DNA from 4 places in the Gracilibacillus sp. Marseille-QA3620 genome. Region 4 is predicted to be linked to each of the others. Evidence: riboswitches for the same ligand, from Rfam matches in the RefSeq annotation. Region 4 holds a riboswitch; each other region holds the start of a gene.
What was found. Region 4 has a riboswitch for cobalamin ahead of metE (5-methyltetrahydropteroyltriglutamate--homocysteine S-methyltransferase). Riboswitches for the same ligand answer to the same signal wherever they lie in the genome.
Positions count from the first base shown of each region.

Region 1: linked by a shared signal. The riboswitch ahead of ACY8DX_RS17905 (ABC transporter substrate-binding protein) and the one ahead of metE (5-methyltetrahydropteroyltriglutamate--homocysteine S-methyltransferase) in region 4 are both predicted to bind cobalamin.
Region 2: linked by a shared signal. The riboswitch ahead of ACY8DX_RS11510 (anaerobic ribonucleoside triphosphate reductase) and the one ahead of metE (5-methyltetrahydropteroyltriglutamate--homocysteine S-methyltransferase) in region 4 are both predicted to bind cobalamin.
Region 3: linked by a shared signal. The riboswitch ahead of ACY8DX_RS17395 (FecCD family ABC transporter permease) and the one ahead of metE (5-methyltetrahydropteroyltriglutamate--homocysteine S-methyltransferase) in region 4 are both predicted to bind cobalamin.

Region 1 covers NZ_CM143102.1:3,544,501-3,552,955, forward strand. Annotated here, with positions in the region: gene ACY8DX_RS17890 (acyl-CoA dehydrogenase family protein) at 1-109, opposite strand, end outside; gene ACY8DX_RS17895 (acyl-CoA dehydrogenase family protein) at 69-1,241, opposite strand; gene ACY8DX_RS17900 (TetR/AcrR family transcriptional regulator) at 1,262-1,876, opposite strand; gene ACY8DX_RS17905 (ABC transporter substrate-binding protein) at 2,031-2,990, opposite strand; cobalamin riboswitch at 3,267-3,467, opposite strand; gene ACY8DX_RS17910 (DUF6509 family protein) at 3,488-3,811, opposite strand; gene ACY8DX_RS17915 (polysaccharide deacetylase family protein) at 3,965-4,651, shown strand; gene ACY8DX_RS17920 (antibiotic biosynthesis monooxygenase family protein) at 4,710-5,042, opposite strand; gene ACY8DX_RS17925 (siderophore ABC transporter substrate-binding protein) at 5,112-6,146, opposite strand; gene ACY8DX_RS17930 (iron ABC transporter ATP-binding protein) at 6,297-7,061, opposite strand; gene ACY8DX_RS17935 (iron chelate uptake ABC transporter family permease subunit) at 7,061-8,014, opposite strand; gene ACY8DX_RS17940 (ABC transporter permease) at 8,001-8,455, opposite strand, start outside.
Region 2 covers NZ_CM143102.1:2,270,266-2,278,720, reverse strand. Annotated here, with positions in the region: gene ACY8DX_RS11515 (DEAD/DEAH box helicase) at 145-2,403, shown strand; cobalamin riboswitch at 2,495-2,675, shown strand; gene ACY8DX_RS11510 (anaerobic ribonucleoside triphosphate reductase) at 2,804-4,690, shown strand; gene nrdG (anaerobic ribonucleoside-triphosphate reductase activating protein) at 4,690-5,145, shown strand; gene ACY8DX_RS11500 (YpzG family protein) at 5,199-5,351, opposite strand; gene ACY8DX_RS11495 (DUF6438 domain-containing protein) at 5,664-6,266, shown strand; gene ACY8DX_RS11490 (branched-chain amino acid aminotransferase) at 6,423-7,520, shown strand; gene ACY8DX_RS11485 (MarR family winged helix-turn-helix transcriptional regulator) at 7,647-8,108, shown strand; gene ACY8DX_RS11480 (YitT family protein) at 8,149-8,455, shown strand, end outside.
Region 3 covers NZ_CM143102.1:3,464,947-3,473,401, forward strand. Annotated here, with positions in the region: gene mnmL (tRNA modification radical SAM protein MnmL/YtqA) at 1-554, shown strand, start outside; gene mnmM (tRNA 5-(aminomethyl)-2-thiouridylate-methyltransferase MnmM) at 544-1,110, shown strand; gene ACY8DX_RS17390 (ABC transporter ATP-binding protein) at 1,254-2,051, opposite strand; gene ACY8DX_RS17395 (FecCD family ABC transporter permease) at 2,045-3,115, opposite strand; cobalamin riboswitch at 3,251-3,386, opposite strand; gene ACY8DX_RS17400 (LLM class flavin-dependent oxidoreductase) at 3,435-4,451, opposite strand; gene ACY8DX_RS17405 (tetraprenyl-beta-curcumene synthase family protein) at 4,493-5,563, opposite strand; gene ACY8DX_RS17410 (alpha/beta hydrolase) at 5,578-6,381, opposite strand; gene ACY8DX_RS17415 (gamma carbonic anhydrase) at 6,490-7,020, shown strand; gene asnB (asparagine synthase (glutamine-hydrolyzing)) at 7,341-8,455, opposite strand, start outside.
Region 4 covers NZ_CM143102.1:3,841,658-3,847,830, reverse strand. Annotated here, with positions in the region: gene ACY8DX_RS19360 (carboxymuconolactone decarboxylase family protein) at 373-1,134, shown strand; gene ACY8DX_RS19355 (flavodoxin) at 1,170-1,670, shown strand; gene ACY8DX_RS19350 (DHA2 family efflux MFS transporter permease subunit) at 2,068-3,444, opposite strand; cobalamin riboswitch at 3,704-3,891, shown strand; gene metE (5-methyltetrahydropteroyltriglutamate--homocysteine S-methyltransferase) at 4,069-6,173, shown strand, end outside.

The DNA of each region.
Region 1 (8,455 bases), 300 kb from region 4:
TCTTTTGTTCATCAGACAGCATAGAAATGGGACGGACTTCATTTTCGGCAAACCAATGGACAACATCCTTAACTTGGGCTTGATGTGGAGACAGTTCGTATGAAATCAACCGCTTCACTCCTTTCATCTTCATTCAGGAGCCAATCTCCTGCATACGCGTTTAAGTCATGCTCCTGCGCAAGCCATACCACTTGGGCCTGACCGTCTCTCATCCATTTCTCAACAGGGTGGTCTTGGACATATCCATGTCCCCCAAGAAGCTGTACAGCCGAATCTGTCACAAACCGGACAGCTCGATGAGCATTCTGCAGAGCTTGAATACTGTGGAATCCAGCATCATTGGCTCCAATGTCTATTTGCTTAGCCGCATATAGAACAAGATGGCGGGCAGCTTTGACATGAATCGCCATCTGAGCGACATTAAAGGATACCCCTTGAAACTTAGCGATTTCTGAGCCGAATGCCTTCCGGCTTGCGGTGTATTCCACCGTATAATCAAGCGCAGCAGAGATAACCCCTACCTCCTTCGCTGCCTCCATGACCCGAATTCGCCTCATAGCAGACTGAGCAAGCTTTCTCGCTTCTACCCCTCTAGCAATGACCGACTCCTTGGAAACGGTTACTTTTTTGAATGACAGGCTGGCAAACCCAGCGCTTAATAGACCTAATCGATAATCACCCTCTAAAGCCTTGAATGAATGATCGAGGCTGTTCTCAAGCAAGAGAATGACCTCTTCTCCATCCTGTGCTTTCCCGTGGATCAGCACATAGTCCGCATACTTCCCATTTCTAAGCGGAACAGTCTCGCCATCAATCAGATAGCCCTCTTCATGACGGCTGATGGACAGCTTTGGCTGGTTCGGATGGCAAAAGGCGATTGTTGGTACATTCCCAGCCTGACAAGCTTTCTTATAGGCAGCAAAAGCAGGATGTTTCTCCGCTTCTCTTATAAAGGCCCCTGACTCCCCTGCTCCTGGAAGTCCCTGTACGATGTCTAAATCCCCATAAGCTAATGCCTCCAAAATCTGTACCTGCGAGAGGACAGGAAGCTCTAATCCACCAAAGCTTTCCGGCAATTCAAGGGTATCCAGGCCAATTTCTTGCAGCTTCTTGATGATTTCCTCACTGACCTTACGATTCTTTTCCATTTCTCTTGCGGCCGGCCGAATCATTTTCAGGGCAAAATCTCGCGCCACTTGAATAAATGCGGCTTCCTCCTCACTCGGTTTGAATGAAACCAAGCCAAATCCCTCCTCACATATTAGTGATCGTTCGATAGATTGACGAACGCGCCTATGACAAGCCTGTTCAACAATCTGGCCATTTCCTCTATATGAAGGTCACTAGTTGTCTCCTTCACATGGCGAATCACCACCTCATTAATGGCGCCTACCATTGCCTGCGAGATAATGCGGATTTCTTCCTCTCTCACCTGTTCTGAAAACTCTTGATAGGCAAAGACAAAAATCAGGTCAGCAAAGCTTTGCATCGCTTCACGCCTGACTACCTCCACCTCCTCAGAAATACCAACTGATTCAAGCAGGATAAAATGAGCCACAGCAGGATTGGTAAAGCAGATTTGCAAATAGCGATAAATACCGGCATACGCTTTATAGCCAACTCTCGGCTCTTGCACAGCTGCCTTTTTGATTTCCAAGGCGATTTCATCAATTAAATCCTGGCAAAGAGCCACAACTAATGCTTCCTTGCTCGAAAATTGCTGATAGAAGGTCGTTTTGGATACATGGGCAGCTTCAACAATCTCGAGAACAGAGGTATTCTTAAAACCCTTTAAAGCAAAGAGCTTTAAGGCAGAATACAGCATCTTATCCTTCGCTTCTTTCGGAAGTTCCTTCATTAGCAGCATCTTGATCATTCCATTCTGTTATGAGAGTACGAGTACGTATTGGTACTATCTTAACCCAGTAATTGGGACTTTTCAATAAAATTAACAGAAAATTTAAATAATAGTTTTCGACAAAAAAAGAGCTGGACAGCTTTCTTAATGAAAGCCTTCCAACTCTTTTATCTTATTTATACACATCCGGGTAGACTGCCTTCGCAATCTCCTTTAATCCATCAATTAAGCGAGGACCTGGTCTCGTGACCGTATCGCTGTTCACATCATAAACTTCCTTCTTCTTCACAGCATTTACTTCAGACCAGCCGCTTCTAGCGTAAACCTGCTCTTGTGGATTATCGATATAATAACCATATGTAGTGATGATAACATCAGGATCCCTTTCAATGACCGTTTCCTCACTCATCGTTACCCAGCCTTCTTGGTCGGCTGCAATATTTTCTGCCCCAATGATCTCGAGCATTTCGTTCATAAATGTGCCGCTTCCCGTTGTATATAAATCCGGTGAGGCCGATACTTCAATCCATACCTTCTTCGTTTCCTTCACCTCAGCCGCTTTCTCTTTAATGGCTGCTATCTCTTCTTTCATTTCAGCGATGATTTCTTCGCCTTCCGCCTCTTTACCAGTTGCCTTTGCAATCAGCTCCATTGTCTCATAGGCACCTTCAATAGAATTTGCATCTGGGACAACAACGACATCTATCCCAGCTGATTGAAGCTGTTGTATGATATCTTTATCATTTGTCCCTTGAGAGGCTGAAAATAAAGCAAGATCAGGATTAAGCTCCAATAATTTCTCCACATTCACCTCAATGCCGCCTAGCTTTGTTTTCTCAGAAACAGACTCAGGATAATTATCATAATCAGATACCCCGACAATTTCATCCTCAAGCCCTAATGCATACGCTGTTTCAGTATTGCTCGGAAGCAAGGAGACAATACGCTCAGGCTTATCTTTGATCGTAATCTCTTCTCCTGTTCCATCCTTCACCGTTACTGGAAATGCGCTTTCTGTACTTTCACTGGAGTTCTTGCTCTCGTTTTCATTCTCTGATGTACCGCCGCAAGCAGTAAGAACAATGGATAAGGCCATCAAGAAGGCCAATATACCGGCAAATCTCTTCTTCATTAACACGAATAATTCCCCTCCTCTAAAGTGAAACTTCCATCATCGAGGATTTCTAAACCTCAATGACAGTTAGTTTAAGCAATCCGGCATTTACGGACAATGGTTCTTATGCTCCTCGATTTTCCTTTGCGCTTTTAGCCGTGGAGCCCTTTCTGTCTGTTAATGCGGAATCAAATCTTCAGCCACATAAAAAGCCTTAGCTTCAATACGAAGCTAAGGCGGCATTCCAGTAATAGAAGCATAGAATCAGTCGCCCTATTCTTCCCACCGAAAAATAGAATTCAAGTACATAGAGCAGGTTTCCTGGCTTACGCTTATCTTGTTTAACCTGATTCCGCCTTCCCGTATTCAATAATGAACCAGTGGCATGAGTGAATCAGTTTATATGCGTTTACAGTAGCGGGGGCTGCACCGGACTTGCACCGGTTTCCCTATTATCCTTGTTTTCATCAAGGCACTCTATTACGGATTATATGGTTGTATCTCTAATCATATCCTCAATTGGATAAATTCTCAATAGCCGAATCATCCTCTTCTGCATCATAATGCTCTCGGCAAAAAGTAAGGACAGCTGTCTCTTCGTCTTCTTCTAATTCAAAGTCGAGCACATTTTTCGTTTCATTTTCAATGAATTCATATTTGCTGATTCGTTCCTTCTCTTCATCCTTTAAGAAAATAACGCGCAGCATAACACCGTTCTCGCTATATAATTCATCATCCTCCGGAACATCGAGCTCAAGAAAGAATTCATACCGTTCGCCGGTTAAAATTCCAAATGGATCGTCCAATCTTTCCACTGTATAGCCTTCAATCTTTAACATTCAATCAAACCTTTCATCCATAACTATTTCATATTATACATATTTGTTCGACATTTTAACCACTTTTTGTTTCTATGCATTAATCATTTCTGCATATTCTTCATGCATTTTCCCTAAACTATTCGAGAAACCCTGATGACTTAGGAGAACAAAATGCGAAAATTAATTGTACTTTCCTTATTAGCTCTTCTTCTGCTTCCAAATGAAGCTCTTGCCAAAACAGCCTATTTAAGCTTTGATGACGGCCCATCCAATATCACTGAACCAATCATGGATATCCTTGATCTCCATGATGTGAAGGCAACTTTCTTCGTTACCGGTACGAAAGAAAAATCACACCATTATTTATACAAGGAAATGGTGAAACGTGGTCATGCTCTTGGACTTCATTCCTATTCGCACAAGTATTCATCTATTTACCGGTCAAAGGCATCTTTCTATGCGGATATTGAACGGCTGGAGGAATTCTTGAAGAAAGAAGTCGGTTCCTCTCCAAATATATTACGCTTTCCCGGCGGTTCAAATAATTACATCAACCGGCAATATGCCGGTACTAATTTGATGCCAATCCTTAAGGAGGAAGGCAAGAAACGCGGTTATGTATTTTTTGATTGGAATTGTGATGCAAATGATGCGATTAACCCTCCGGTTCCCGAAAAGAAAATTACAGCTGGGATTATGAATTCAATCAATGGACAAGAAAATTTATATATCCTGCTCCATGATTTCAATGGGAATACAACCGTTGTAGATGGACTGCCTGAAATTATCCGCCGTTTGAAGCATAAAGGCTACACATTTAAGGTGATGGATGAGACAACACCTCCTCTTGAGTTTTAAAGACGAACAAAAAGCCCATCTCACATTTTATTAGGGATGGGCTTTTTGTTCACTCGTCTTATTCAACGACCAGGTATTTTCCGTGCTCCATATTGATAACATAATCAGGCTTTGGCGGCTTTCCGCCATGCTCCTTGATTTTCGCCTTATGGCCTGCGATATGCTCAGGGCTCTTCTCCCAGGCCTTCCATGCTTCCTCTGATTCCCATCGAACCAGCATAACCACTTCCTCTTCCCCGCGTGCTGCTTTCTTCACTAACAGCTCACGCCCGATGAATCCTTCACGCTGTTCCACTAAGGATGGTCCTTGTCCAGGCTTTTTCTTAAAGCGCTCAAGTATCTTGTCTGCATTTCCTTCTGTCACTGTCCACTTACGGATTTGTACAAACATGATTCTCACTCCTGTCCCATTTAGTTAAAAAGAGCATGTCCCTTTGAGACATGCTCCATATTAATGAAATTATTTAAGCTCATTTAAGATTTCATCAAGTTTATCTGCTTCTGTTGTTACACCATTGCTTGAGAAGTACCAGTTAACACCGTCAAGATAGACGATTTTTCCTTCTTTATAAGCACGTGTTTTTTTGATGATATCATTTTCAATATCTTTTTTGATTGTCTCTACATCAGAAGCTGTACGGTCAATGATGAGCAACACCTCTGGGTCAACGGAAAGGACAGATTCATAAGAGAAATCGGAACCATGTGATGAAGCATCGATTTCAGTTGTTGCCGGCTTAAATCCAAAGTCATTATAAACATAAGCGAAGCGAGAATCTTTACCGTTGTCGAATCCGGAGATTTTCTTGTCATTGTACATAGCCACTAGTGCATTTTCATAGCCTGCTGCTTTTTCTTTCACAGCATCCACTTTTTCTTGCAGATTTGCTTTTAATTCCTCTGCTTTATCTTTCTTATCAAAGATTTTAGCTGCTAGATCAACTGTTTCGTATACAGCCTCTATGTAATTCTCATTGTCAGAGCCAATGAAAACAACATTTGGCGTAATTTCTTTAAGCTCTTCATAGTACGGTGTTTGACGGCCTGAGATGAAAATAACATCCGGCTCTGCTGCTGCTACTGCTTCAAATTCGATTTGTTTCAATGTACCAACATCAGCTACATCATCATTTACATACTTTTCTTTCAAGTGATCCGGCATATTTCCTTTACCACCGCCGGCAGCAACCCCTACGATTCCTTCAACCCCTAAAGCATCAAGTGTATCTAAGAAACCATAGTCAAGCGCTACAATACGCTCAGGCATTTTATCTAAAGTGACATCTTCAAATGTCGTCGTTTTTCCGCTTTCTTCATCTTCACGTGAATCTGATAATGAAGGCACAGTCATCGGGAATGCTGAGTTAGACTCATTTCCTTCTGTTTGTGAAGCTTTCTCAGAGGAATCTCCTCCTGTTGACTCTTCACTTGTGTTACATGCAGACAACATTAATGTTAGTGTTGCAAGAGCTGCTAAAAACTTCCACTTCTTCATCCTGTATTTCCCCCTAAACAGAATCTTTAATTGAAAATGATTATCATTTTCATTTACATTTATCATTCTAAACTGAACTTTCAAAATCTGTCAACTCTTTTTACCAGCATTTCTAGATTTTTTCGTTTAGATGATAAAAGAGGGAAAGCCTTAATGCGAATTAAAGTAGACACAAATGCGGCAACCGTTTTGCTCCTGCACTGGGATATGCATATCATAGACATCCCGCAAAGCATCTGGATTAATGATTTCATGTGCAGGGCCATCCTTGATCAGACGGCCATCCTTCAATGCAACAATACGATCAGAGTAGACAGAAGCAAAGTTAATGTCATGCAAGACGATGACAACGGTCTTTCCAAGTTCATCAACCAGCTTGCGAAGGATTTTCATAATCTGGACAGAGTGCTTCATATCAAGGTTATTTAAAGGTTCATCAAGCAGGATATATTCTGTATCCTGTGCAATGACCATGGAAATAAAGGCCCGCTGTTTTTGACCGCCGGATAATTCATCAAGGAATTTATCTTGCATGTCTACTAAATTCATATACTCCAATGCTTGGTCAACTAATCTTTCATCCTCTTTTGTCAGTCGCCCCTTTGAATATGGGTAGCGGCCGAAGGATACAAGCTCCCGCACAGTCAAGCGGATGTTCAAATGGTTCGATTGCTTTAGAATAGCCACACGTTTAGCAAAGGCATCAGACTTCATTTTTTTCACATCTGCCTGATCTAGAAATACTTCACCTGTATCCGCATCTAAGAGCCGGCTGACCATGGACAATAAAGTTGATTTCCCTGCTCCATTTGGTCCGATGAACGAAGTAATCTTCCTAGGATGTATTTTTAATGTCACATTTTCAACAACCGGTTTCTTTCCAAAACTCTTAGAAAGCTCTTTAATTTCGATCATTATGCTTTCCTACTTTCCTTCAGTAATAAGTAAATAAAGTAAATACCACCGACAAAGTTAATGACGACACTAATGGTTGTACTGAGTTCAAATACATGCTGTACGAGAAACTGCCCGCCGACAAGCGCGATAATACTGATTAAGCTCGCACCAGCAATTAAAACGGAATGCTTGTAGGTGGCTAAGTATTGATACGCTAAATTAGCTACAATTAATCCTAAAAATGTAACAGGTCCAACTAAAGCCGTAGATGTGGCAATAAGGATAGACGATAAGACCAATACCTTCAAAACGATTCTATCGTAGTTAACGCCAAGATTGATGGCATTATCTCGGCCTAAGGATACGACATCGAGATCTTTGAGCAGACGATAACCGTAGAGGAAGGCTGCACCTAAGATAACGATAGCCATGAGCAGCAGCTCAGTCTTCACATTCATGAAGCTGGCAAACAAGCGGGCTTGCAGGCTTTCATACTCAACAGGGTCGATAATGACCTGCATGAATGTCACAAGACTGCCAAGGAGTGTCCCTATAATCATCCCGGCCAATAATAAAAGATAAATAGGATATTTATCCGCCCGGAACAGAAAACGATAGAGAATCAGGGCAAAAATCACCATAGCGGCAATGGATAACCCAAAATTCAAGTAACGGCTTACAACAAAAATCGATGCTGAGCCTGCCGTGAAGTAAATGATTGTCTGGACGACCTCATACATCGAATCTACACCCATGACAGATGGAGTCAATAACCGATTATGGGTAACAGTTTGGAAAATTACCGTTGCGTAAGCGATTGCCGTTCCGGTAATCACCATCGCAATGAGGCGCTCCACACGTCTAGGAAAGGCATAGCTGAAGCTTCCTTGAATATTATAAAAGGCAAAGAGTCCCATACATATTAGGGCAATAACAGCCAGCAGCAATAATTTTGTGCTATTTTTTCGCATATGCTTTCCCCCTAAACAACATAATCAAGAAGATCGCACTGCCAATGACTGCAACTGTTGTATTGACCGGTATTTCATATGGATGAACAATCAGCCGGCTGATAATGTCGCAGGCCAGCAAGAATGCTGCCCCCATGAAGATCGTATGGGGAATAGTCTTGCGTAAATTATCCCCCAGGTATAAAGAAACAAGGTTCGGCACGATTAAACCTAAGAAAGGAATCATACCGACAGTTAACACAACGGTCGTTGAAATAACTGCCACGATAACCAGTCCGATATTCAGGACTGTGCGATAGCTTAATCCTAAATTCCTCGCAAAATCCTCTCCCATGCCGGCAACCGTAAATTTATTCGCAAAAATATAAGCAATTATTATCGCCGGTACTGCTACATATAGCAATTCATAGCGTCCCGACACAATCAATGTGAAGCTTCCTA
Region 2 (8,455 bases), 1.6 Mb from region 4:
TTGTATATCTTGTAAAGCAAGGTATTTTTTTACTTATTTTTAACGATTGAACTGCCCAATTTTGCCTTGTTCCCAGAACATATATTTGTATGGTATAGTAATCGAATTGAGAACAAAATTGATGCGGATAAGAGGATAGGACTAGTGATTACTTCAACTTCTATTTCAACGAAAGAATATATTACCCAATGGCAGGAAGCCCTGTCACAGGAGATAGGCCATTTAAAAAAATATGGCAGCCATAAATATGTACTTATGAATGGGAATCAGATTCAATCAGGCGACACATATACGTATTATTTTGAGACGATGTCACCACTGAAGATTCCCATTGGCACAGTTGCCCGGCTCGAGCGGGATGGGAGCAAATACGATGCTCGTGTGCTGTCGGCTGAGGGAAATACTCTATTAGTTTCTTTGGATCAATCCATTGGGGATCTAATTGATGAGGCCTTTATTTCCCATGATCCATGGGAGCTTTTAGAGCAATTGATTGAACGGTTAGATGATATTAAGAAGAGTAAACGGAAGCGCAGCCGAGTCAAGAGGCTGATGAATCCCGATTTTCCGGATAAGAGGACGCGCACTGATAGCAAAACGGCTGTGCAGGAGCTGTTTCAGCGTTCGAAATACAATCCGGTAACCTTTGTCTGGGGACCGCCGGGAACAGGGAAGACATATACGCTGGCAAGAACAGCTGCAAATAAATATTTTAAGGATAAGAGAGTATTGGTGCTTTCGCACAGTAACCAAGCAGTAGATGTACTGCTTGGGGAGATGGCTGCCTTCATTAAGAAGGCGGATAAGTTTCGTACTGGCGATCTATTGCGCTACGGAAACCAGGCAGGTGACGGGTTATTGATGCATGGAGACATTCTGCCGTCACAATTGCTTGCTGACCAGGATGCAGGTTTGCTGTCTGATAAAGATCGGATTACCGAGGAGAAGCGTCTCTTGAAGAAGGATCTCTCCCAATCGTTCAGTGTCAGGGACTCACAACAGCTTCTAGAGCTTGAACAGAAGCTTGGGCGTATTCTTGACAGAATTCGTAAGCAGGAGATGAAGCTCGTCAAGGAGGCTTCCATTATCGGAACAACGCTTGCAAAGGCGGCCAATGATCCTGTCATATTTGAGCAGGAATATGACCTTGTCATTGTAGATGAGGCGAGCATGGCGTTTATCCCGCAGATTGCCTTTGCCGTAAGTATGGCAAAAAGAGCGATTGTTTGCGGAGATTTCAAACAGCTGCCGCCGATTGCAGCATCAAGGGGGCAGCTTGTTGATACATGGCTGCGGGAGGATATATTCCACCGTGCTGGTGTCGCTGATATTGCGAGCGGCGGCGTATTGCATCCACATCTATTCCTCTTGAAGGAACAAAGAAGGATGCATCCGGATATATCTGCTTTTACGAATCAATATTTATATAATTCCCTTGTCGGAGATCATCCAAGCGTGCAGAAGAGCCGGGAAGAGATTGTGGCCCGGGCGCCGTTCGAACAAGCGGCTTCCATTCTGTTAGATGCGAGCTTTACTGGTGAGCATTGTTTTAGCGGGGGCACCTCAGGGTCAAGGATGAATATCATGCATGCCCTGCTTTCTCTGCAGCTGCTTCATGAAGCCTACCAGGGCGGAAGCAAATCAATCGGGTATGTGACACCATACAGGGCTCAAGCCATCTTGATGGAGAAGCTTCTTCAAGACTTTTATCCGGAGCAGTATGGGGCAGGTGCGTTTATGGCCGCAACTGTGCATCGTTTCCAGGGGAGCGAGAGGGAACTGATGATCTTTGATACGGTCGACTCGTATCCAGAGAGAAGAGCTGGTATGCTCTTAACGGGTAAAGAGAGTGAGCGTCTATTGAATGTGGCAATCACAAGGACAAAAGGCAAGCTTATTCATGTCAGTGATGTGAATTTCTTGAAGAATACGATTCCGAGATATAAAACCTTGCATCAATTCATTGATTTCCAGCTTCAGCACAATAAGACGGTCGGGATGGACCAAATTGGAAAATGGATCAAGCATCCTCATCCAAAGCTTAAATGGATGTATGCCCGCAAACTAGATGATGTGCTGAATGATGTAAAAGAGGCTCAGAGTCAAATTATTCTATCGCTTCCTAATCGCTGTATTTTATCGAAGGAGCTTGCACAAGCACTGACCACAAGACCAGCTCGTGCGAAATTAGCTCTCTATTCAAAAGAGGAGCATCCTTATTTAGACCCGGATCTTCATATACAGGAGGGACCTCCATTCAGCATGATCTGTATTGATCGCCGTTTCTTATGGCTGGGCATCCCGATTGAAGCGAATAGAAATGTTGATCCGCCTTATGTAGCGGTCAGACTCGACTCGGAGGAAACCATCAACTATATCCTGCAACAATTACCACGTGGTTAGGAAAAATATGTCCTTTGCTATTTTCTTTAGATAGTTATATAATCTTATATACAAGATATAGTTTGTGAATAAAAACACAAATACAAGATATTGATTAAGTGCAGTTAAGGCGCCATTTATGGCTTAATAGGGAATTCGGTTAAAATCCGGAACTGTACCCGCAACTGTGAATGCTGATGAAATAAGTAATCCACTGTGAAGAGACTTCATGGGAAGGGCTTAGAGTAAAGGGAAGCATGAGTCAGGAGACCTGCCTTATCGAGCAATCGTTTTGCCTTTATCGGGAGCAATGAAGGTGGATAGTAGCAGCAAATGAAGAGTATATTCATTTTTATGCAAATCCAATCCCATTGCCTGAAGATAGAGGTGATGGGATTTTTTATTTGGGAGGCGTATTGATATGAGTAAGGTGTGTATAGAAAAAACGTTGGCGGAAACTCAGTCTGTTGAGGAATTATTGAGCTCATTTAATGAAATTGTTCATTTGACGAATCCTGAATTAGTCAATGAGAATGCAAATATGAATGCGTCTACTCCAATGGGGCAGATGGGGAAATTCGCCAGTGAGTCTGCACGCTTTTTTGCGAGAGAAAACCTATTATCTGAGGAAGTAAAAAAGGCAATTGAAGCTAATTTGCTTTATCCGCATGATTTGGATTTTATGCCGACGGGGACAACAACCTGCTGTCAAATTCCTCTTGGACAAATGCTTACGAAGGGATTTGACACCGGTCATGGAAGCATGCGTCCGCCTAAGGATATATCAAGTGCAATGGCGCTGGCCTCTATCATATTGCAAGCAAACCAAAATATGCAGCATGGCGGTCAGTCATTCCCGATGTTTGATGCTGATCTTGCTCCATTTGTCCGTAAAACCTATGAGAAGCATGTAAAGCGCTTAGAAGCCTATCCAAGTGATTGGAGCAAAGAAACGATAGAGCAAATCGCTTGGGAGGAAACGGAGAATACCGTATATCAAGCTTGTGAAGCCTTCGTACATAATTGCAATTCCATGCATTCACGCGGGGGCGGACAGGTGCCGTTTGTGTCTGTGAACTATGGAACAGATACAACGAAAGAAGGGCGGATGCTTATTAAAAATCTTTTGCTGGCAACAAAAGCCGGGCTTGGCAATGGGGAAACACCAATCTTCCCAATTCAAATCTTTAAAGTGAAGGAAGGGGTTAACTTCAATGAGAATGACCCTAACTATGACCTTTACTTATTGGCCCTGGAAACGACTGCTGAACGTTTATTCCCGAATTTCAGCTTCATTGACAGCCCGTTTAATAAGCAATATTATGATGGCACACATGAATCAGAGGTAGCCTATATGGGATGCCGTACAAGGGTGATGGGCAATAGACATGGTGTTGAGAACAGTATTGGGCGTGGCAATCTTTCCTTCACATCCATTAACTTAGTTAAGCTGGCGCTCCTGTCCAATACGCTAGAGGATTTCTATCGTCGACTAGATGACATGTGCGATCTTGCCATAGTTCAGCTTTATGAGCGTTATCTATACCAAGCTGCGAAACAAGTGCGTCACTTCCCATTCCTGTATACACAAGGAGTTTGGAAAGGAGCAGAAGAATTAAACGAGGATGATCAGCTTAAGGAAATCCTGAAACAAGGTTCACTCGCGTTCGGATTCATCGGGCTTGCAGAATGTGTGAAAGCCTTGACTGGTTTCCATCATGGTGAAAGTGAAGAATCCTACGAGCTTGCCCTTGATATTATCCGCTTCATGAGGGAGAAGGCGGATAAGGCAGCAGAGACCTATGATTTGAATTATTCCTTAATTGCAACGCCAGCAGAGGGACTTAGCGGAAAATTCGTGAAGAAAGACCGTCTTGAATTCGGCAGTATAAAAGATATTACAGACCGTGAATATTACACAAATTCATTCCATATTCCAGTCCATTTTCCAATCAAGTCACTCGATAAGATCCGTAAGGAAGCGCCATTCCATGCTTACTGTAATGGCGGACATATCACCTATGTGGAAATTGACGGGGACCCTAAGAATAATTTGAAGGCACTCGACCAAATTATTCGTGCGATGGCTCATTACAAAATCGGTTATGGTTCTATTAACCATCCAGTTGACCGTTGCTTAAAATGCAATTATAAAGGGTATATTCAGGATACTTGCCCTCATTGCGGCAATGAGAACGAAGAGGATATTGAACGGATTAGAAGAATCACCGGTTACTTGGTAGGGGATATGAGTAAATGGAACCCGGCTAAACGTGCAGAAGAAAGAAACAGAGTGAAGCACGGATGATGAAGGTGATGAATATCATCCATGACAGCATTGTGGATGGGGAAGGCTTGAGAACAGTTGTGTTTTTTGCGGGCTGCCTTCATTTCTGTAAGGGATGTCATAATCCCTCAAGCTGGAATCGGGAGAATGGTCGAGACATGACCATTGATGATATCTATGAGGAGGTTATGTCCAATCCTCTGACAGATGTTACATTCTCAGGGGGAGAGCCTTTTATGCAGGCCGATGAACTTCAATATCTGGTCATGAGGCTGAAGGAGTCGGGCAAGAACATTTGGATATACAGCGGCTATACACATGACGAACTCCTCACCCATCCCAATCCTGCCTGCCAGAATGTTCTTAAATATTGTGACGTATTGGTTGACGGCAGGTTTGAACTGGAGAAAAGGGATCCGAAGCTGCTGTTTAGAGGAAGCTCTAATCAGCGAATCATTCATTTGCAGTCTGTCTGATGAAGCGAAAAAGACACCCGTTTTGGGTGTCTTTTTCGTTTTGAAAGCATCCTTTACCAGCGGTGAGCCTTTGCGTTACTTCTCAAAATGATATTGGTCTGAGACATCATCGTATGTCCGTTGACCTGTGACTTTGAGCGCTTCCTTCTTGTCCAGTTATGGTGAAAAAGGGAAGAGTGCGAATCTAATTCGTTTCTGTAACTCAAGTCTAATCACCTCGTCAGTTGGATACGTTCTTGGCTCACACCCCGTATGAGGGAGCAGCCTTTTTTAGTATGTCTCTATATGTCATTGTTCATGCATGGGAATCATACAAAGGTACTGTTTTGGGAAAAAGAGGGATTTTTATGGTGAGAATAGGGAATAAAGTGCTTTAATTAATAGAGAGATTGCCTTATGATAAAACGAAGGAAAAATGTTACAATTATTTTATTGTTGTTACAAAGATATTATTTTGAACAGAAATTTTATTTATAACGAATTATTGGCATGATTCTTTCAAGGAGGCTGCAATTAAGTTGTTTAAAGAGATTTCCATTTCCCGTACTTCATGTATAGGAAACTCCCCGATATATCAATCAACCATTCAATCAGACGGCAGAGTATTTTGGAACGGTGAGAAGAATGTATCTTTTTTAGGAGAACATAAATTTACGATCAGCAGCCCGCGCTTGAAGAAATTAGAGGATTTATTACTATCATTTGATTATAAGAATTTTACTTATCACTCATCGAGGGAAATTATCCCTGATAGTCCTACATGTGTTACACGTGTTGTCTTTAAGCACGGGGAGACAAAAACGGTTGTTCATGATTTGGGTGATGTGGATGGTATGATAGAAAATAAAAAGCATACCTTAAAAAAGCTTGAACGCTTTGAGCGGGATCTTGAGAGAATTGCTGGATTAAAGACCCTAATCAAGCAGCCATTATATTTGTATCATTTCAAGAACAAGCACATGGAGAATGTGGAATATGTATTATCCTCTCCAAGCCAGGAAGAAGCCTTCAAGCTGATTGACGCTACTTATGTTCAATGCAAAAATTGGGAAATAGAAAAACTCGGACGTGATTCTACCCATCATTTGCACCCATATATCGTTATGCAAAAAGATGATTAAGCATACTAATTTTGAAAGAAGGATGAATTTCCAAAAGAGAAATTCATCCTTTTTTATAAAAAAGACCTTTTTCATGTCTTTAGGGCTTGCGGAGCAGGGAATTCAGGAGTACAATTATTTTTATTAACTATTCTGACAATTTGAAGGAGACATCATATGGATACGCAAATCTCAATCATTCATGCAAGAACAAAAAAACAAAAACCTAATCCAGAGGCACTAGGGTTCGGAAGAATCTTCACGGATCACATGTTTATTATGGATTATGATGAAGAACTAGGTGGCTGGCATGATCCGCGCATCATCCCATATCAACCCATCACGCTTGATCCTTCCTGCATGACCTTTCATTATGGCCAAACTGTCTTTGAAGGGTTGAAAGCATATCGGACAAAGAATGGACGAATTCTTTTGTTCAGACCGGAGAAGAATTTTGAGCGGATGAATAAATCAAATGATCGTCTGTGTATCCCATCTATTGATGAGTCCTTTATGCTTGAAGCGCTTCAGACATTGATTGAGGTTGACAGGGATTGGGTTCCAGATGCTGAAGGCACATCCCTGTACATACGTCCTTTTATTATATCAACAGAGACTTATTTAGGGGTATCCCCATCAAAGCATTACCGCTTCATGATTATTCTTTCTCCGGTTGGTGCTTATTATAAGGACGGCATAAATCCAGTGCGAATCGGCGTTGAAAAGGAATATGTCCGCTCCGTTAAAGGCGGAACAGGTATGGCGAAGACAGGCGGCAACTATTCTGCCTCGTTGAAGGCGCAGGAAGTCGCTGAAGAGCTTGGCTGCTCTCAAGTTCTTTGGCTTGATGGGATAGAGAAGAAATACATTGAGGAAGTCGGCAGTATGAATGTATTCTTCAAGATCAATGGCGAGATAGTGACTCCTGAATTAAATGGCAGCATTCTTGACGGGGTGACGCGTAATTCTATTATCCAGCTTTTGAAGCATTGGGGCATGCCTGTCATAGAGAAAAAAGTTTCCATGGAAGAGCTGATTCAGGCCCATCATGACGGCTTGCTGGAGGAAGCCTTTGGAACAGGCACAGCTGCGGTCGTTTCTCCGATTGGCGAACTGTTATGGGAAGGCGAGCTGCTTGAGATTAACGGAGGCCGGATAGGAGAAGTTTCTCAAAAGCTGTATGATACTTTGACTGGCATTCAAACTGGTAAAGTTGAAGACCCATTCAACTGGGTGATTGAAATTGGGGCGGCTTCTAAGTCACACGCAATCTAATAAGTACACTAGGGAAGAAAGCTTAGCTTTTCTTCCCTGTCTTTTCGCCAATTCATTAAATAGTTTAATTATTAACATTATTGATTATTATATGATAAAATATATTTATCCTTTGGGAAAAATTTCATGAATGCGAGGGTCAATGGCTTGAATAATCAAGAGGTTATCCTGAATCAAATGGAAGAATGGCTTATACCGGTTATAAAAGGTTTGATATCTGAGCTGAATGAATTAAGGGAGCTGGGGATTACAGGCTCGCAATTTCACCTCCTAAGTAAGATTCAAAAGGAAAAAGTGACTAATGTGAAGAATTTAGCCGAAGAATTGGATGTGAAATCAAGTGCCATTACAGTGATGCTTGAGAGGCTTGTACAGAATGATCTTGTTTCGAGAGTTCAAGATGAGAAGGATCGCCGTTCAGTATTGGTGAGATTAACTGATGAAGGTGAGGAAGTCTTGAAAAAGGGCAAAATTCATTCGAAAGAGGTCCTGCTGAAATATGCCAGCTTGCTTGATGATGATGAACTAAGGGTTATTTACAGAGTGCTGAGAAAGTTAGCGGTTTATCAAACCGCTGAAAAGAAGTAGAAAGAAATCTATTTATATTATTTAGAAAAGAGGGAGAACCTTGTCCAAAAAACACAAAAGGGCTCCACTGTGGAGGCTGTTATTAAGATTCCTGTTCATAACATTCGGTGCCGTTCTTATGGCGGTATCGCTTGAATATTTCCTCGTTCCAAATAGCGTCGTTGATGGCGGGATAACCGGTATATCCATTATCCTCTCTGAATTGACGAAGGTTCAGCTTGGTATTTTCATCTTTGTGATTAACCTGCCGTTCTTATTTTTAGGGTATAAGCAAATCGGAAAAACATTTGCCTTTTCTACCGCATATGGAATCCTCGTGCTTTCTGTGAGTACGGCTCTTTTCCACC
Region 3 (8,455 bases), 380 kb from region 4:
AATATTTAGCGGAGCTGAATGAGCGCACATATCTTTGGCTTGAGCTTGGACTCCAAACCGTCCATGAGAAAACAGCGAACATCATTAACCGCGCCCATGACTATCCAACCTATGTCGAGGGAGTCAACAAGCTCCGCAAGCACGGCATTCGCGTCTGCAGCCATATCATCAACGGACTGCCTCTTGAGACACCGGAAATGATGATGGAAACCGCTCGTGAGGTCGCGAAGCTTGATGTGCAAGGAATTAAGATTCACCTCTTGCATTTATTAAAAGGAACACCAATGGTGAAACAATACGAGAAAGGCATGCTTCAATTCCTTTCATTTGAGGAATATGTGAGCCTTGTCTGCGATCAGCTCGAAATTCTGCCTCCAGAGATGATTATTCACCGCATTACCGGCGACGGGCCAATTGATTTAATGGTCGGTCCGATGTGGAGCGTGAATAAATGGGAGGTCTTGAATGCAATCGATGCGGAATTGAAACGCCGTAACAGCTACCAAGGCAAGTTCTTTGTTCGTGATGGGGGATTGGCGACACATGAAGCTTGACCGAATCCTTCCATATGCCCGCCACCTACTGGAAAAAGCAGCTGGTCCTGGAGATGTCGTCGTTGACGGCACTATGGGAAACGGTCATGACACGGTCTTTCTCTCCCAGCTTGTCGGTGAGAATGGTCATGTATATAGCTTTGACATCCAGGAATCTGCCTTAGAACAGACAAGAGGCCGGCTTGAAGAGAAACAGCTGACCAAAAATGTAACCTTGATCCATGCAGGTCATGAACAAGTTAAGGCATTCATTCCTGCTGGAACAGAAATAGCCGGAGCTATCTTCAATCTCGGCTATCTACCTGGCGGTGACAAAGAAATCATCACGACTGCTCCAACTACCATCTCAAGTGTCGAGCAGCTGCTTGAGATGATGAAGCCTGAAGGGATCATCGTCCTAGTCATTTATCATGGGCATCCAGGCGGGGATATAGAACGTGATGAGATTCTTCGATTTGCCCGCAGCCTTCCCCAGGACACAGCCCATGTTCTGGAATATAAATTCATAAATCAAAGGAATAATCCGCCTTTCATCGTCGCAATTGAGAAAAGGTAAGTGACTGGGACAAAATTTTTCCAGTAACTAAATAGCCGAACAATTATAAAGTGCCATTTTAAGCACGATTAATAATAGTTCGGCTTTTTCTATTTCGTTTCGTAAACATTTAATGTATCATTCGTTTTTATGTCCCAGCCATTTTATGCTTTCACATATCCAGGGATGAAAGAGATTTGCGGCTTTCCCGTTACCGGGTGAAGCGAGCTGATCAGCTCTACCCCATATACCGATTTCAGCAATGGTTCATCTAAGAGAAGGCCTGCCTCCCCCTCCGCTACCTTTTGACCGCCCTTCAGTAAAGCAAGCCGATCTGCGTATAGCGAAGCAAGGTTCAAATCATGCAGGATGGCCACAATCGTTAATCCATTCTTAAGCTGCAGCTCCTTCAATAAATCCAGCAGCTCAATCGAATGCTTAATATCAAGATGATTGGTCGGTTCATCCAAAAACAGCAGCTTAGGTGATTGAGCCAATGCCTTTGCAAGCAATACACGCTGCTTTTCCCCTCCGCTTAAATCTTGAAAATATTTATGCTTAAAGGCAAGGCAATTCGTTTTCTCAAGGCATTCTTCCACAATGATATGGTCTTCTTTCTTGTATGTATTAAATAGGCCCCTGCCTTGATACGGATACCGCCCAAGCAGAACAATCTGCTCAACCGTGAAATCCAAACTCACAGTATGCTCCTGACTCAAGACAGCCGTCACCCGAGCCAGCTCCTCAGTGCTATAGTCACGCGCCTTTTTCCCGGCAATCTCAACCTTTCCGCTCACACTAAGATGCCTCGGGTCCAAAATCGCTTTAATGAAGGTGGTTTTTCCACTCCCATTCGGACCTAATAAAGCATAGAATTCACCCTTTTTCACTTGCATAGAAACATCGTTAAGAACCATCTGTTCTTTCCGGTACCCTGCACTTACGCTACATACTTTTAACATGCCATTTTCCTTCTTTTTATTCGTTCTCTTATGAGTAAATAAGTAAACACAGGCGCCCCTATCAAGGCGGTAATCACGCCAATTGGCAATTCCTGCGGGCTGACGATGGTTCTTGCCACCATGTCGGCAAGAACCAAATATCCTCCGCCAATCATCATTGACAGCGGAATGAGGTGTTTATGGTCAGCCCCCGTAACTAAACGGACAAGATGCGGGATGACTAAGCCGACAAAGCCAATCGCACCAGATACTGATACGGCCGCTCCTGTCAGGAGTCCAGCGCTGATCAGGAGAGTCAGCTTTTTCCTTCTCACATTCATCCCTCCATATTGAGCTGCTTCATCACCAAGTGCGAGTGCATTCAACTCCCTGTAATGGAACAAAATCACGGCTGAACCAACTGCAAAGAATGGAAAGAATAGACCAATATGCCCCCAGTTTTTTAAAGCCACACTGCCCATCAGCCAATTCAAGACCTCTCGCATTTGGTCTCCCGATGATAGAGCAATAATGAGCGATATGACCGAGCCAATGAAGGAGTTCAAGATAATGCCTGATAAAATGATTGTTTCATTCGCATATGTCCTGCTCGCCGCTTTCGTGATTCCAAAGACCAGAAACAAAGAGGCGAAACTGAATATAATTGCCACTAGCGGCAATGTATAGGATCCAAGGAAAGCAATTTCTACCTGAAAGAACAAGACAATCACCGCTCCAACCGAGGCCCCTGATGAAACACCAATGGTATAAGGATCAGCCAGCGGGTTTTGCAAAAGTCCTTGGAATGCCGCACCTGCCAGGGCAAGGGCACTACCGACCAATAACGCCAGCAAAATGCGAGGCAAGCGAATATTCCAAATAATCATCTCGATATTTTTCTGACCATCAAAGAATCCTTCATACCCTGTTATATTTTTGAGGAGAATGCCGACAATCTCCCCTACAGACAAATCAGCACTTCCACTCAGAAGACCCCAAATGACCGCGGCCGCCATGAACAAAATGCTGCCCGCGTAAAGGGCAGTCATCTGCACTCCTCCATGTTTTCCTTCTCTACTGCTCATCTTTTCCACTCCATCATTTCCTTGGTGTAAGTTAATTGCCAGACAATAAAAAAACCTCAGCCCAAAGGATGAGCTAAGGATTCACGCATGTGCTCTTGTGAATGCTTTAAGCCTACTTTTCCCTCCGAAAAATAAGTGCTAAAACCATTAAAAGCAGGTCTCCTGGCTTATGGCGGCATTACTCGCCAATTACAGTAGCGGGGGCTGCACCGGAGTCTCACCGGTTTCCCTATTCTCCCTTGAAAAGGGCACTTTTATGGAATAATCAGCTATTTTATTCTTTCTTCATTGTACTGGAACATAGGACAATACGCAATTCTTAATCAGGAAAGTTCAACCCTATCTCTTTTGCAATCAATTCAAAGGATTTTTTCTTTGCCTCGAAGGAATGTGTAATCGTGGTCAACATAATTTCATTGACGTGAAAACGCTCACTAAGCTCGGCCAGATGCCTGCCAATTGTCTGAGGAGAGCCAATAATTATACGGCGCCGATTATAAATAATCCTTTCCCGTTCATAGATGGAAAAGCTCTGATCTAGAATCTCATCCGGATGAGGCGTCCCTTCCCTCATAATCCCCTGAGCCAGCCAAAGCATGGATAGATCAAGCGAGCCAGCCAAATACTCGGCCTCCTCGTCCGTTTGAGCACATACGGCAAAAACCGTGACCATGCCTTCTGGACGTGACAGTGTTTCAGATGCTTGGAATTGATTCAAATAATGCTGCATATTCTCTTCCGCAAATTCGCTGTTAATAAATAACGCAAAATTATACGGAAGACCTTTATAGGCAGCAAGAGCAGCGCTTGATGAACTGGAGCCCAGCATCCAAAGCTCTGGATGCTCCCCAATGACAGGGGTAGCCGTCAATCCATAATACGGATGAGAATCCGGGAGACGGTCATGCAAATACCAGTATAGTTCATCCACTTGATCGGGAAAACGATCCTTGCTCGGAATTGGACGTCCATCCTGCAAAGCCCTCGTCGCCCTCGGCATGCCGCCGGGCGCTCGTCCCACACCAAGGTCTATTCGCCCAGGCGCAAGCCCAGACAGCACCCGGAAATTCTCTGCAACCTTATAAGCGCTGTAATGCGGAAGCATTACACCGCCTGTTCCAACTCGAATACGCTTTGTCTGTGCAGCTATCCATGCAGCTAAGATCTCAGGAGAGGAGCCTGCAAGCCCCAGGCTGTCATGGTGCTCCGAAACCCAAAAGCGGGAATAGCCTAATTCATCAGCAAGTCTTGCCAGCTCTACTGTATTGCTTAATGCCTTTTCTGTCGGTTCTCCAGCTGCCCGTGGTGATTGATCCAAAACACTGAGCTTTAACATCGGTATAGATAGCCTCCCTTAAGGATTGTTCTTCACCCTGTTCACTTCGACACTTTTCTCATGGCATAGTACATTTTACAATTCCAATAAAAGAAATAGGAGCGAAATCCCCCTTGTTTTAATAATTTATGAACATGTGCTTTGACATCCTTCTGCTTGGCCACTTTTCCATCAGCAAGATAAATGCCCACCAATCCTTGATTCACCATCTTATGAAAATGTTCATCCGGGATCATTTCGATGTCCCGATTGGCCTGTTCTAAAAAAAAGCATAAACGTTCTATCATCTTCTGCTCAGATTCATAATAAAAACAGAAGTTCAAATCATTACCGACCCGGTCTTCTTCTTGGTCAATGAAATAATCGAGCATGATATGAAGTCCTTGTACATAGGGAAAATAAGCATTCCTGACATTCTTCGCGAGACCATCTCGAAATGATGCACGCGCCCCATAGGAGACAAGGCAGAAAATTCCGAGCGTTGAGCCGGCACAAGCGCTGAATTCATACCAGGTCATCCCTTCAGGCAAATGATGTTTATTGTCTTCGAACCAGGCTTGTAGTCTATGTACCCTTTCTTCCCATATAACATGCTTATGTACTTGCAAATCACAATAATACCCGCAAAGTTCGAATAAATACGGCTGAATCTCCTTATAATACGGCAAGGTTTGCATAACCTCCTGGCATGTCTTTACCAGATCGGATAAATATCCGCCGTCATTTTGATCCTCTCGTCGCTCATAATAATTCTTAAGCTCCGCTGTTGGGTTGAGCGCATGCTGCATGGATTCGTGCAACAGAGAAAAATCCTCCGGGTCTAATGAGGTACTGCGGTCACATAAATTATCAAGATAATCACTGATTGTCTGGTAAGCAACAATAAATCGAATTACCTGAGCCCTGTCTTCCCCAGCAATTAAAGCGAGTATTGACCCGCCTTCACAATGAAAGGTCTTATGGGCAATACTCGCCGTCGCCTGGATGCGGAGCTCCTCATTAGGAATTGACTTCGCTCTTTCTTCCCAATAGTCCAATTCACGGTGAACGATTGGAAAGATATCTTTAAAAACCAATTTCGCTAAACCGAATTCAGTTGCAGGCAGCCTCAACATTCTCCATCTCCTTAAATGATATAACCAATATTACGGAGGCGGGCTTCCACAAAGCTCTTGGCGTATTGGAATACGTCCTCCCGCTCTGGTTCATTAAATATCTCATGATACAGCTTTGGCCACTCTTTATAATGCTTCTCAGAGGCAGGGAAATAATTGAACCATTCCCTTACCATATTGCGGTCAACAATTTTGTCATCTCCCGCCTGCATGACCAGTAATGGAATATCCGGAAAATCCTCATCAAAATCAAAGGCATCCTTCATCGCCTTTACCAGTTCACGATACCATCTAATGGACACACTCGTCACATAAAGAGAATCATTTAAGTCAAACTCAATGACTTCCTTATTACGCGTAGCCATGTCAATGGTTATCCCCGTACCTCTCCGATAAGATGGATACACAAGATTCATGACATGGGAAATGGTATCCAGCATCTTAGGCGGATTAATCAATGTTCCGAAGCAAGGGGATGACAGGATAACGCCTGCAAGATTAAATTCTCTCGATTGAAGCATTTTAATCACAACCAAACCACCCATGCTGTGGCCAAGCATAAAGACAGGCAGTCCGAATGTATAGGCTTCATTCACCCACGTCTCTACGGTATCGATATATTCTTCAAACGAATTAATATGGCCGCGGTTTGCTCTTGAAGTCATCCCTTGTCCAGGCAGGTCGCCATTTATAACATGGTATCCAGCTGACAGCCACTTTTGGACAAGCCAAGTGTATCTTCCGGAATGCTCCATTGCCCCATGGACAATGACAATCACCCCGTTAGCCTTCCCCTCGGTTTCCCATTTTTTCATAGATGCACTCCTCCAGTTTGATTATACGTAAATATATTTACACATCATTTTTTTATATGTACACTTTCATTAACTATCTATTTTACAATAGAATACGGAGGTTATGAAATGAAATTATATCAATATAAAGATAAAATCCCTTCCTTACATAAATCAGCCTATATAGCTGACTATGCTGTCATAACCGGTGACGTTACGATTGGCAAGAACTCAAGCATTTGGTTTAATACGGTTATTCGAGGCGATGTCGCCCCCGTCATCATCGGCGACAATGTCAATGTTCAGGACAATTCTGTCCTGCATCAAAGCCCTAATAATCCGTTGATTCTTGAGGATGATGTCACAGTCGGACATCAGTGCATCCTTCATAGCTGCCATGTAAAGAAGAAAGCCTTAATAGGAATGGGCTCCATCATTCTCGATGGCGCTGAAATTGGCGAAGGTGCTTTCATCGGTGCCGGCAGTCTTGTCCCGCAGGGCAAGAAAATCCCGCCAAATACCCTTGCGTTCGGCCGCCCAGCTAAAATAATCCGCCCGTTAACAGACGAGGACATAAAGGATATGGACCGAATCTATCGAGAGTATGCTGAGAAAGGACGTTATTATGCCAGTATACAACCAATCCAACCAAATCAATAACCCAATATAGAATGGGATACATCTTATTGTATACCCATTTTTTATGTTCATTATCATATTAGGTTGTTCCTATTTGTCCTGCCAGAGGAACATGACAAGCTCATTTCTCTACATCCATTTAATGGCCAGCCTGAATAGTTCATATGCTTGTTCTTGTATGTATGGAAAGATAATTACTTAGTACCTATCAATTATTTTACTGTATAAGAATCATTTTGGTTTCATTTTCCATTAAATATTTTTTTGAAAACGTTATCATCCATTCATAAAGAATAGGCATCCGCAACGGAAGCGGATGCCCCAGGATTGTTACATCCCTATTAATGTGTCGTTACTAAATCTTCAGTCATTGTTTGAAAAGAGTACTTTTTTTCGATAAAGATTCCATACCAGATCATGAACACAAGTACTGTCCAAATCTTGCGGCTATTATCGGCCTTTCCTTTTACATGGTCATCAAGCAAACGGAGAATGACATCCTTATGGAATAAATGGTCCGTGTCACTTTCCAGAATAATGTTCACAGCCCAATCATACATCTCATCCTTCAGCCAATGACGAATTGGAACAGGGAAACCTAGTTTCTTTCTTGTGAGTACATGGTCAGGAACAATTCCTTCCACGGCTTTGCGCAGAATGTACTTAGTTGTGCCATGACTTGTCTTCATATCAGATGGAATCTTAGATGCCACCTCAAATACTTCCTTATCAAGGAATGGTACACGCAGCTCAAGGGAATGTGCCATCGTCATCCGATCAGCCTTTAACAAAATGTCCCCTCTGAGCCATGTATGAATATCAATGTATTGCATCTTGCTGACATCCTCATACCCTGCTGCGTCACGATAGAATGGTGCAGTAATGGTCTTATAATCCAACCCGCCATGGTATGGTTTGTACAGCTCTTTCTTTTCATCCTCCACGAACATTTTCGCATTGCCGATATAGCGTTCTTCCATTGGTGTACAGCCACGTTCAATGAAGCTCTTTCCTTTAACCCCTTCAGGAAGAATAGCCGCAATTCGTTTTAAGGAACGGGTTAAGACAGCAGGCATTTTCGTGAATACATCAAGAGATTGCGGTTCGCGGTAAATATTATAACCGCCAAATAATTCATCCGCTCCTTCCCCAGACAGCACGACCTTCACATGCTTTCTCGCTTCCCTTGAAACGAAATAAAGTGGTACACATGCCGGGTCAGCAAGCGGATCATCAGCATGCCACATAATCTTCGGCAGTTCCTGCATATATTCCTCCGGCGAAATGATGTAGCTAATGTTTTCTACGCCCAATTTATCGGCTGTTTCTTTTGCCACATCGATCTCACTGAATCCTTCATGCTCAAAGCCGACAGAGAACGTCTTAATATTTGGATGGAATTTCTTTGCGATAGAAGCAATTATAGAAGAATCAATTCCTCCGGAAAGGAATGAAC
Region 4 (6,173 bases):
GGTATTACAAACACGTTCCCAACGCGGCCACCTCCCTTTAATTATTATTTTGGCAAAAGTATAGCATATGGGTGAATTCGCCGTACAGTAAAATGATAGATGCTTTTATAGGAAAGAAAAAAGTGGAGAGAGGCAGTTTTTGAAGCATAGATAAAGGGTAAGTATAAGAATTTGAAGGGAAACATTCGGGAAAATTTATTATTTACATAATAGTATAATCTCGTTGAGTTGGATTAAATGTTAAGTTATGAACTTATGGACATAAAGTTTTGTTCAATTTTGAGCATGTATTGGAGTCCTGAACAAGCTGGGACATCGATGCTGCTATACAGGAAGAAATGAAAACATGGATTGTCATTGGAGGCTGAAGCAATGAGTATAAGTGAAACTGCGCATAAGAATCATGAAAAGCTCTTTCCGGAACGTCAATCAACCTGGAAGGTCACCGACCCTGAGCTGCTAGAGATCTTTGAGAACTTTGCCTTTGATGAGGTGATGGAGCATGGGAAGCTGGATGAAAAGACAAGAATGCTGGTTATCCTTGCTTCCTTGATTGCTCAGCAAACCTTAAGTGAATACAAGACCATGCTGGAGGCAGCCTTGAATGTCGGCGTAAAGCCGATTGAGGTAAAGGAGCTTGTCTATCAGTCGGTACCTTATTGCGGATTTGCTAAAGTAGTGGATTTCATCGACTCTACGAATGAAATCTTAATCAAGCGCGGCATTGAACTGCCATTGAAGCGGCAGGCAAAGGTCACGAGGGAGACGCGCTATGAGAAAGGGTTTGCCTTGCAGAAGGAAATCTTCGGGGATGAAGCGATTGAAACGATGTACCGGAATTGCCCGGATAATCAGCTGCCTATTCAGCGCTTTTTATCGGATAATTGCTTTGGAGATTATTACACCCGCCAAGGCTTGGATTTGCCAATGAGGGAATTGCTTACTTTCTCGATGATCCTTTCACTCGGCGGATGTGAGCCGCAGGTGAAGGGACATATTCAAGGAAATGCCAATGTCGGCAATGATAAAGAAATGCTATTTGATGTCATTGTGCAGCTGCTTCCTTATCTCGGTTATCCGCGGACATTGAATGCGATTCGCTGCTTGAATGAGGCTTTGCCTGATGAACAGTAATTCGTAACCACATATTTGAGAATGGAGATGGACATATGATGAAAGCATTGATTGTTTATTTCACTCGAAGCGGGAATACGGAAACCGTTGCTCATACTATTGCGAAGGAGACAGGGGCGGATACCTTTCATCTGCGGCCGGCCTTTTCTTATTCTTATGATTACGAGGAGTGTGTGGAGGAAGCGACTAGAGAATATGACCGCCATGCGCGTCCGCTTTTAGCATCTGTTCCTGAGAATATGGATCAATATAATGTGGTGTTCATCGGGTACCCTATCTGGATGGGAACCATGCCGATGGCCATGTTCACATTCCTTGAAGAAACAGACTTTTCCGGTAAGCGGATCATTCCATTTTGTACTCATGGCGGCAGCGGCTTAGGCCATAGTGAACAGGATATTGTGAAGCTCTGTCCAGAGGCGACCGTGCTAAAGGGTATCGCAATTGATGGACAACATGCGGGGTCAAGTGCGTACAAAATCGAAGAATGGCTGCACAGACTTGGGGTTGAAACCATCAGTCATCGCCGGGTTTGATTTCATTGAAGAATGAGGAAGGCTCTCTGCTTGCTTAAGCAGGGAGCTTTTTGCTAGGGGGGATTTGTCAGGAGGCAGCCCTGATGACGCTGTTTTGGTTCGTGGGTAGTTCGAAGGGCGTATGGTTTCGCCTATGCACTCGGTTTATCGCTCATCCCGCATGATTATCGCCCATACCGAATAATTTTCGCCCATACTATCGGATTATCGCTCATAAAGCTTAGATTTCGCCCATAAATGAAATGATTTCGCCCTTAAAACGCGCGAAAGAAAAAGAAGGCCAATTACAGCAGAAAGAGTCAAAATGGACAAGTTCGGGGTGTTTTTGCAGGAAATCATCTCCTTTCAGCTGGAAATCTGTCAGAAAGCAAACAAAAAGCCAGGCAATCCGCCTGGCCTAAACGTTCACTCTTTTAATGAAGAGGGAGGCAACGAAGCCTATAATGGTGATGACGACAAGGAAACTGAAGGCATATTGCACACCGGCAATCAAGGCTTCGGCGACGATGTTCTCACCCGCGGCTTCACCGCTTATCATGTAGTTGTGCTGGCCTTTTGTGAGCAGGCTGACAGAAACGGCGGTGCCGAGTGCGCCGGCTATTTGCATGAGGGTATTTACGATGGCGGTTCCATCGGGATAATATTTGCGCGGCAGCTGATTTAGGCCGTTCGTCTGCGATGGACTGCTGATCATGGTGACACCGATGATTAAGCCAATATGGAGCAGGATGAAAGCGGCAATCGAGATATCACGGGAAATACCTGAAAATAAAAATGTTGTCACAATGAGCAGCGCAAATCCCGGAATAACGAGCCATTTTGGTCCATATTTATCCATGAGACGGCCGATGACGACAGACATGATACCATTACAAGCTTCAGCTGGAAGTAAGATGAGCCCGGCAATCAATCCCGTTATTGCTAGTCCTGTTTTGAGAAACATCGGCAGCAGGATGGCCTGAGACATGATAATCATATGGCCGACGAAGACTGCGAAAAGGCCGAATACATACATAGGATATTTCAATACGCGCAGGTTCAAGAGAGGCTGCTCAATCTTGAATTGACGTTTGGAGAAGATGATAAGGGCAGTGAAACCAATCAAGATAGGCAGGATGACCTCTGTACTGACAAATTCTCCGCTGCCCTCGCCGGCTATGCTGAAGCCGAAGACGATCCCGCCGAATCCTAGGCTTGAAAGCAGGAAGGACGGGATATCAAATTTCAGTTTCCTTGGTACTGTGACGTTTTGCACGACCTTCCAGCCGAATGCGAGCAGGAGGAGAAAGATCGGCAAGGTTGTCCAGAAAATATAATGCCAGGTGAAATATTCAGTAATAAACCCGGAAAAGCTCGGCCCGAATGCTGGACCACAAAGGATGACCAGGCTCATAATGCCCATGACAGTCCCACGTCTTTTAGGGGGGAAAATCAATAGGAGAATATTAATCATGAGCGGCATTAAGATTCCGAGTCCGCTTGCTTGAATGATACGAGCAAGCAAAAGCAGACTGAAGGCTGGTGCCAGAGCGGCAACAAACGTCCCGAGTGAAAGCAAGGAGAGGGCGGTTATGTATAGCTGCCTTGTCGTATATGTTTGATTTAAATAGGCTGATAGAGGGACAAGAATCCCCATAACGAGCAAGAATCCTGTTGTGAGCCACTGTGCGGTGGCTGTTGAGATTTGGAAATCAGCCATGATTTCTGTGTAAGCCATATTTAAGGCTGTTTCGTTCAATAACCCTGTAAAGGCCGATAAAAGCAGAGCGGCCATAATGAGGGCTGGCTTTATATGTTGATTCGGTATTGTTTGATTCAATCGATTACGCTCCTCTAAGCTCAGGTGAAGGTGCTTTGTACATTAGTATAAGCACTTTTTCTGAAAATAAATATGGTGTCATAATAAATGAATCCTTTCATAGGAGCAATAATCCTTCTGTTTGGTATCACGCTTTATTTTTGATTATTCAAAAAATAGATAACAATCAATTCCTTTTTATGGTATAGTCTCTTTATATTGTTATTTCACAATCGAATAGCGTGTAAGAATTGGTGCCAAACGAATAGTTTGGCTTAAAAGGGAAGTACGGTGAAAGTCCGTCGCTGTCCCGCAACTGTAAATCGGAGTATATCGCAAAAAACCACTGCCACTTGAGCGGGAAGGTGCGATTAAAGTGCGTTGATGATGAGCCAGGAGACCTGCCAATTCCAGTACACACCAATACCTACGTGGAAATAGGAGGTGAAGCGTGCCGGATTGTTTCGGACACTGTACGAATCATAGGGATTAGGGCATGCTTGCCTTTCTTTATGCTGCGAACAATTAACAGCCATCTTCCAGGAGGGAGAGGGCTTTTGATGTTTTCTGAAAAACGATACAAGGGGAGGAGCTCGTAGGATGAAATGGACACGCACAGTCATCGGTTATCCGTATATTGGTGAGGATCGGGAATGGAAGAGATGCTTAGAGGCTTTTTGGAGGGGAGAGGTATCAGAGGAAACGTTTCTTGATCAGCTGAAGCAAATACGCTTATCCAGGCTGAAGAGGCAGATGGAGCTTGGAATCGATGTCATGACTGTTGGAGATTTCACGCTGTATGACCGGATGCTCGATACGGCGTTTATGTTTGGGATGATTCCAGCCCGTTATTCTGATGTAAGCAGATTATCGAATCTCTCCCTTTATTATGCCATGGCAAGGGGAGAAAAAGGGGCCGTTGCTTGTGAAATGACGAAATGGTTCAACACAAATTATCACTATATTGTTCCTGAATATGATGGCCAGGAACTTTACATAACGAACAATCGTCTACTTGATTGGTTCAAGGAGGCGAGAGATGAGCTTGGCGTTGTGACGAAACCGACGATGATTGGGCCGTATACCTTCATCAAACTTGCAAAGGGCTATGATGATTGGGAGGCATTGGCAGAACAGCTTATTCCGCTGTACAGCCAGGTGATTGCAGAGCTGATTAAGGAGGGTGCTGAATGGGTGCAGCTTGAGGAGCCAGCCTTGGTGCTGACATTGGATGAAGAGGAAGTAGCCTTCGTGAAATCGATTTATGAGAAGCTGGCTGCTGAAAAAACAGCGGGAAACATTATGCTGCAAACATACTTTGAAGGTTTATCAGTCTATGAGGAGTTGATTCATCTCCCTGTAGATGGAATTGGTCTTGATTTTGTTTCCGGCTATCTGCAAAATATGACCTCCATGAAGCAATTTGGGTTCCCCGCTGAAAAGGTGCTTGCCATCGGTATTGTGGATGGGCGCAATATATGGAAGGCTGATTTGGTGGAGAAGGCCGAATTGATCCAGTCCATCCTTGGAGTATTCAAAGCTGCGGAAGTATGGGTCCAGCCTTCCTGCAGTTTGCAGCATGTACCGGTATCCGCTTCGACGGAGCAGAAAATGGACGGGAATATTAAAGGGCTGCTCGCATTTGCTGATGAGAAAATCAAGGAAATTGATCAGCTTGTTACGTACTTTGAGAAGCCAGGGATAGTTCTTGGCGGAAATAGGAGAGCGGTGCAGCCGGCTGTCACAGGGGTGACTCTTGAATCAGAGGACTTTAAACGATCTTCACCCTATCCTGTTCGCCGAGATATTCAAGCGCAGAAGCTTAACCTGCCGATTTTCCCGACGACAACCATTGGCAGCTTCCCGCAGTCAAAGGAAGTGAAGGAAACGCGTAAGGCTTGGCGAGATAAGATTATTTCCGATGAATCCTATGAAGCGTTTATTGCACGTGAGACCGAGCGGTGGATTCGCATACAAGAGGATTTAGAACTTGATGTGCTTGTGCACGGAGAGTTTGAACGGACAGATATGATTGAATATTTCGGAGAGAAGCTTGATGGCTTTGCCTTGAGTGAAAAGGCATGGGTGGTCTCTTATGGGTCTCGCTGCGTGAAGCCGCCTATCATTTATGGAGACGTGAAGTGGCTTGAGCCGATGACCTTGAAGGAGACGGCTGCTGCGCAAGCGATGACCGAGAAGCCGGTGAAGGGAATGCTGACTGGTCCTGTGACTATCTTAAACTGGTCCTTTGTCCGAGATGATATCCCGCGCAAGGATGTTGCTAATCAGCTTGCCCTTGCCCTTCGTAAGGAAATCGACTGCCTTGAGCAAGCCGGAATTACTATTATTCAGGTGGACGAACCGGCTTTAAGAGAAGGACTGCCCCTTCGAAGGGCGGATTGGCAGGAATACCTGACATGGGCAATCCCATCCTTCCGCCTTGCAACATCAGGTGTCCAAGATGAAACGCAAATCCATACACATATGTGCTACTGTGATTTCCATGATTTTGTGAAGCCGATTGAAGCGCTCGATGTTGATGTAATCTCCATTGAGACATCAAGAAGCCATGGCGAATTCATTCAATCTTTACAGCATACGCCCTATGAAAAGGGAATCGGATTAGGGGTGTATGATATTCATAGCCCGCGTATTCCATCTACAGAGGAAATGCTTGAAATTATGCAGGATAGCCTCGAGGTGCT